3 regions of the Filifactor villosus genome follow, and region 1 is predicted to be linked to each of the others. Evidence: riboswitches for the same ligand, from Rfam matches in the RefSeq annotation. Region 1 holds a riboswitch; each other region holds the start of a gene.
The links. A riboswitch is a leader RNA that binds a small molecule or an ion and turns the genes downstream of it on or off. The one in region 1 is predicted to bind cobalamin.
Positions count from the first base shown of each region.

Region 2: another riboswitch for cobalamin. It lies ahead of ACFO4R_RS03015 (TetR/AcrR family transcriptional regulator); the one in region 1 lies ahead of ACFO4R_RS05515 (S-layer homology domain-containing protein).
Region 3: another riboswitch for cobalamin. It lies ahead of ACFO4R_RS05235 (cobyrinate a,c-diamide synthase); the one in region 1 lies ahead of ACFO4R_RS05515 (S-layer homology domain-containing protein).

Region 1 covers NZ_JBHSHL010000019.1:5,275-7,604, forward strand. Annotated here, with positions in the region: gene ACFO4R_RS05515 (S-layer homology domain-containing protein) at 1-1,196, opposite strand, end outside; cobalamin riboswitch at 1,659-1,828, opposite strand.
Region 2 covers NZ_JBHSHL010000009.1:62,793-65,122, reverse strand. Annotated here, with positions in the region: gene ACFO4R_RS03015 (TetR/AcrR family transcriptional regulator) at 480-1,061, opposite strand; cobalamin riboswitch at 1,377-1,571, opposite strand; gene ACFO4R_RS03010 (tRNA (cytidine(34)-2'-O)-methyltransferase) at 1,630-2,100, opposite strand; gene ACFO4R_RS03005 (Cof-type HAD-IIB family hydrolase) at 2,101-2,330, opposite strand, start outside.
Region 3 covers NZ_JBHSHL010000015.1:26,988-29,317, forward strand. Annotated here, with positions in the region: gene ACFO4R_RS05230 (30S ribosomal protein S1) at 1-179, shown strand, start outside; cobalamin riboswitch at 837-1,067, shown strand; gene ACFO4R_RS05235 (cobyrinate a,c-diamide synthase) at 1,050-2,330, shown strand, end outside.

The DNA.
Region 1 (2,330 bases):
TTGGTTAAACGAAGTCCTTCCTCGGCGATATCCCTGCGGGTATATTCTCCTTCCACCTGGTATCTCAAACGAGGCGTCCCTGCCTTCTCAACATTGACTACAATATTTCTTCGAGCTTCCCCCTCTCGAGCTGTAAGCGTAAACCTTCCTGCTTTGAGTAGTTCAAACTTCAAGGTGTCAGAACCGTCTCGAATAAGTCGAAGTCCTTCCTGTGTTTGAGGAGGAATCTTCCACTCTATCAGTTTTGAGTTCGGTGCTGTAGCTTTAAGAAAATGAATATGATTCCCAAAGTCATAGTCCAGATTCAATGTTGCGGGAATCGGTATCCAATCCTCATCCTTCTTGTATGAGAAAGCAATTTCATCTGTCTCGGCAGTTTGATTTAAGACATGAATATCAATGCTGCCTTCAAATTCTTCCTCATCGTCTTCACTGGACATCCAAACAGAAATTGTCTCTTCTCCTGGTCTTAGAACCTTAAATGTAAAGGTATCCTCATCGGAAGAAATTCTTTTAATCGCCGGTGTATGTTCCGTAACACCTTCACTGTGGATCGACCAGTTCCATGTCCACTCTTTGGAAGAATCATACTCTTTTCCTTCTACTAAAATTGCCTTAAGTGTATACTCCTGTTCATAAGGCTTGTAGATCAACCATTTCTCCCCAAGTTTGTTATCTCCTTCAGAAGCTGTATGGAAAAAATCAAAATCCTGCTTTGTTTCTATATCCCAAGGATTTTCCCCATCCTGCTTCGGAGGAACTTCCTGAACCTCCACCACGATCTCAACAGGCTCATAATCCGGAACCGTAATTTTGATCACTGCCTGTCCCGGTTTTTTTGCCTGGAGGATCCAAGCGTTGTTCCATCGGTTCCAATCCCTCTTTGCATACAAGACTTCATTGTCATTGAATGGATAGCTGTCTACCGATTGGCCGTCCAGTTCAAATTTAACATAGGCGTGTTTAAGCTCTCCGTCGCTCTGATCGAGAAACACCGTCTTTAATTCAAAACGTTTTCCCGCTTCAAAGCTGAGCCTTCCCCCTTCAATCCCATGCCAATCTGCATCCTTATAGTATCGAATCTCAAAGGGAAGGCTGCCCTGTATCTTAGTATCGGAATTATTCCCAGACGATTCCGACACCGGATCTTCCCCACTGGAAACCTCCGAATCATCCGCACTTGATAAAGGGCTCATCTGCACCTCCATACTTGTTAAAAACTCATCTGCCCAGGATTCTGGTGACACAAAATTCGGAAAAAACAGTAAAAGACTTAATAGCAGTGCCATTACCCTCCTAGACACAGTTTTCCACTTCGATTTCATTATATAATCTCCTTTCGTTTTAGGATAAAGAAGCTCTACAAGACTTCTCCCGCAACCGCTGAGAGCTTCTTCCATACAATAAAAAACACTCTTCGCCTTGAAAAACGAGAGTATTTTGAATATCGATTTTGATTTTAAAGAATTACAATAAAAGAGACTCAGTCCTAACCGCCCATCTTCTTCACAAAAGAAACCGTCCTCTTGTACGAAAAATCTGACTTAAGTGACAGAATCCGGTGAAGAGTCCGATACCCACAAAGAATAGGACACCGAAGAGTGTTTCATCATCCTTCTCTTAGATTAACGCTTCTGCTTTTACCCTCTTATCCCAAGAACAAAGCAATTTGACAGGCAGGTCTTCCGGCTCCGATTCATCCTTTGAACACCTTCCCGTTGCTTCAAACAGTGGTTTTTGTTCTTCGTCCTCGTTACGGCAGAGGTAACTGCGCGGGAATTTCACCCGTCTTCCCTATTAAAAATAAACCCTTCTTAGTATCGAATAAGCTTTTTCCAATCTCGAAAAAAACTTTTGATTAGTACAAGTTTATCTACCAGCCAAACTTTCATTATGAATTTTTTATTTGTTTTCATCCTATCACAAAGAATCCGTCCTGTCAATTCCATCAATATATTATTTTATTTAGATATTGATTTGCTATTTAAAAATTCTAAGTATATACCTCCTCCCCTACTCGCACTAAAACCTACTACAAATATATTTATGTTTAATGTCCCTTAATCCGGTAAGGAGTTTCCATCTTGTTGCTTAAATTAAAGTAATCGGTATGTCGTTTAAAATTGTCCGTTGATTCCAGGTTCGATACCTATGAGATGATTTTATACTATTCTCCATTTAAAATGTCAGATGAACAGAAATATGTATTTACCAGAAACGCTTTGAGTGATTGTAGAATTCAAACTTCTCACCCAGACAATTTTAATAGATAATAGTAATTAATATCAGGCATACATGTGAAAAGCGAAAGAGAAAAATGATAACCTGCT
Region 2 (2,330 bases), on a different contig from region 1:
GTATTCGTTTTATACGAAAATCCAATTAAGATGTCAGGTGTATGGAAGGTATAGAGATAAATCATAATTTATAGTAAATGAAGGTGCAAACGGAACGAGGACATTTTTGGAGAAAAAATCTGATGCCATCAAAACTTCTTAATACTATTCCTCGATAGAAGTATGGTTATATCGGTTTTGTAACCATAAAATTCCTTTCATCCTGATTACAAATCAATGTAATCCATAACTTAAGGAACAACAGCACAATCCCCTTTCCGTTCTATGTACGAATGTCAATGCTTTTCTTCTATAAACGATGCTATTGTCTGTGAGTTATATAAAAAATACCGCCAAATTTTTTTGACGGTATTGCTAAGCAGAAACCCATTTGTCTGCCTGTTATATAATTTCCTCTCACAGAATACAGGTTCTTCTCCATGAAATATAAGCAAAAAGTAGATTTCACACAGACTTTTGACATCTTGAATAGAATTTTTTCAGCTGACTACACTGTAATTACGCAACCCTCTGCCGGAAGGAATTTTTACAAAAAAGTTGAAACAACTGTAAAGCTGTTCAAAATTCATATAAGGTCTTTGATACAGATAGACCAGGTTGGAGAGGATAAATTCAGTCAACTTACTTGCTGTAAGGACCGTATGAATTCCGCCCCTTTCTTCTTCGTTTTCAATCATCGCCTCGACCGTGGAAAAAATACTCTGATTTCCTATGCTTTCTCTAAGAAGATCATTCTTGCTCTTCATGGTATGTATCTGATAGGCTTCACATACATTAAAGAACTCGGAAAGTTCTTGAAACGTATGTTCCATCTTCTGTTCAAAGTCTATATCCTGTTCAGATATCATTTTTATCCTTCCGCAAAAATTCTTTAACTCCTCTTCATAGAGTGCAAGGAAGAGTTCGGACTTACTCGGAAAGTAGTTATAAAAGGTCCCTACTCCGATATCACAGGAATGTGCAATGCTTCTGATATTAAGCGATTTTTTTCCCTGCGTTCTCAATATCCTGCTTGCTTCTTCCAAAATATGTTCTCTTACATTATTGATAATCTTTGGCATAACACAACTCCTCTCACCTTATCCTCCTTTGACCTTCCCTTGAGGGAACCGGAACTTAATTGCAAAAAAACCGGAACCTAAGCAATTAAGTTCCGGAAAGTACAAAGAGTTTTAAGGAAAAATTAAAAGTATATTGTAAAGCAAGCTGAAGGCTTAGGGGAACCTTCGGCTCGACGTTTACACACCGTAATCCCAAGCACTTCAAAACAAAGCCTCTATCCAAGAAAAACAAAAACATCTGTCTCTTGGAGTCAGATGTCTAAAAGGCAAACAAAGCGCTTGATAAACCTCCTTCTCATATCCAAGTGAGAACTTAACTGGAGCAAGTCTATGGCAGGTCTCCTGGCTAACTTCATCATACTTTGTTCCCTTCCCGTTTCTCACAGTGGTTATTCATCAACAAAGCACTCCGTCTTACAGTGGCTGGACCGCGTCGGAATCTTACCGAACTTCCCTTTTAAGTATTCGTATCCAAAGAAGATAGAATACACCATACACTTATTATTCAGTTGTCTGACTATAAGATACCACAAACCCCAAGAATCTTCAAGGGGGTTTTGATAAATTTTTATCTAAAGGAGCCGAACCCTATCTGTCGAATTGCCTCATACACTCCGATCGCCACGGAGTTGGAAAGGTTTAAACACCTCATTCTCTCTTCATTCAACATGGGGATGCGAACCATGCTTTCTTTATGAGCTTCCAGGATGTGGTCGGCTATTCCCTTGGTTTCCTTACCGAAGATCAAAAAACATCCGTCCTTATAGGATACTTCATCATGGTTCTTACTCGCCTTCGTCGAATAAAAAAAGAACTGTCCACCCTCGTGTTGCTTTTCGAACTCGGCATAGTTGTCATAGTAGAAGATCTCGACCAGATCCAAGTAGTCCAGTCCTGCTCTTCTCAGCTTTTTTTCTTCCATCGAAAAACCCAAGGGCCTGATCAAGTGCAAGTTAGCTCCCGTACATGCACAGGTCCTTATGATATTTCCGGTATTTCCCGGTATCTCAGGTTCGATCAAAACGATATTTACTGGCATCTATCTGCTTACGCCCCCTTCCAAAATATAACGCATTGCCTTGGAAAACCCTTCTTTCGTATTGGTATCCGTCACATAATCCGCCATCTTTTTGAGTTCATTGCCTGCATTTCCCATCGCGACACCGATCCCGGCATACTTGAGCATCGATGCATCATTGAGATGATCTCCAAAGGCAATGATACGTTCGGGAGCAATTCCATAGCGTTCACTGATTAATTTTAATCCTC
Region 3 (2,330 bases), on a different contig from region 1:
TCAATCCTGAAACACAAAAGATTGAGCTCACCTTGAACCTCAACGAAGATCAGGAAGAAGTAGTGGAAGGACCCGATGCACAGTCGGTATCGGAAGAAGATATTGCAGAGGCGTCTGTAAGCGAAAACATCGAGGTTTCGGAAGAAGTTGCTGAAGAAACACCGGTAGATGCGGAATAAGTTGTTTCGAAAGAAACGGGAGAACTTATATTCCATCGGGAATGTATGTAAGTCACAGAAGGCGGAAGATCATCCGTCTTCTTTTTTTGTCCAAGATTTAAACATTGAGGATCTTATACTATTCTCCAATAGAAGCATGGATATATCCTTTTTTCAACTTACGAAAAATCGGTTTATCTTCTACGGGTCACAGATTATTTATATCTACAACTCAAAGGAAGAATCGTATTATACTATTCTCCAATAGAAGCATGGATATATCCTTTTTTCAACTTACGAAAAATCGGTTTATCTTCTACGGGTCACAGATCGTTTATATCCATAATTTAAATGACAACAGTATTATACTATCCTCCGATAGAGGTGTGGTTGTATCCGTGTCTGCAAGCATCAACATCTATTTTATCGACCATAGAAAGACATTGATAGCAATCATTTAAGCGGATAAACAGTACTATACCGCAGTTTTTTTGATACCGTTATCGGCTGTTGATAGAGTTGTCCGGTATTCTACGGAAGATGAAATTTTTTGCGTTTACGGATATGGGTAGGATAACATTTCGATTGAATGAGAGTTACGTATATCACATCTGTTTTAATCGAAGTATACAGGAAATAAGATACGTTCAAAAACCTCCTTCCGCCTGTATATTGACGAGGGCTCGTTTTGATGGTAGTATTACTGTATGAGAAACTATCGGAAAAAGGTGAAAAGCCTTTACAGCCCCCGCTACTGTAAGAAACTCTTTGTTTCCAAGTCAGACCTTATAGTTCCAGATTATATATTTTCGGGTGGGAAAAGAAGACGATATCGGATTGTAATTGGGCTCGAAGGAGTCCTTTTTTGTTGTGATCGGAAAGGAGACTTGCTTGAAAAAAATAATGTTTGCAGGTGTCAGCAGCTCGTCGGGAAAGACAACGATCGTATCGGCCTTGATGAGGCTGCTTAAAAGAAGAAATTATAAGGTTGCACCCTATAAGGTGGGACCGGACTATATAGATCCCTCCTTCCATGAAAAGGCTTGTGGGCAGCTCTCTCGCAACTTGGATGAATTCATGCTTGACAAGGAGGAGTTGAGGTACCTCTTTGCAGGGAGGAAGGATGTTGCGGACATCCAAGTGATCGAAGGAGTAATGGGACTCTACGACGGATACGGCTATCGGATCGATTATTGCAGTACGGCAAGTATGGCCAAGATCTTGGACTGCAAGGTCATCCTGATCTTGGATGCAAAGAGTCTTGCGGGTTCTGCGGCCGCTACGGTTCTGGGTTACAGAGACTTGGATAAGGATGTTCGGATCGGAGGAGTCATTGTCAACAACGTATCGTCGCAAAGCCACTATCAAATTTTGAAGAGGGCAATCGAAGGCTATACGGGAGTACCGGTTCTCGGAAGGATCCCGCCTAACAAAAGCTTTGCCCTTCCATCCAGACACCTCGGCCTGATACCGGGCTGTGAGCTCGATGAGTTAGATTCCATGTTTAATATGATGGCGGATGTGGTGGAAGAATATGTCGATGTGGAGAAGATCCTTGAACTCGCCGAATTTTCTGAGCTTTCCTATGATGAGAAGAGGAGGAGCGGTGTCAGAAATATCACGGACGTCAAGCTGGCTCTTGCCAGGGACAAGGCCTTTCATTTCTATTATGAGGACAGTTTGGAACTGCTTCGCTATATGGGGGTGGAATTGGTAGAGTTCAGCCCTCTTGGAGACGCTGCTCTGCCGAACTGTGACGGAGTCTTCCTGGGGGGTGGTTTTCCCGAAGTCTTTGCAAAGGAGTTGGAGGCAAATCGTTCCATGAGGGAGAGTATCCGGCGTTTCGGAGAAGACGGCGGGGTGATTTACGCGGAGTGCGGAGGACTGATGTATTTGGGGACCTCCCTCCTGGATCAGGAGCGTTATGAGTATGAGATGGTAGGACTTTTGGACGGGAAAAGCGTAATGAAGGATCGCCTGCAACGTTTCGGATACTGTCAGGGAACTGCAAAGAGGGAAGTTGTGATCGCAAAGTGCGAAGAAGAGGTGAGGGGACATGAGTTCCATTACTCGGACTTTGAAACGGATCTGCAAGGGGTCTTCAAGATGCAGAAGTATCAGGACGGAACACTGCTTCGTGAGTGGGAAGGGGGCTTTGCGTACAAGAATGTA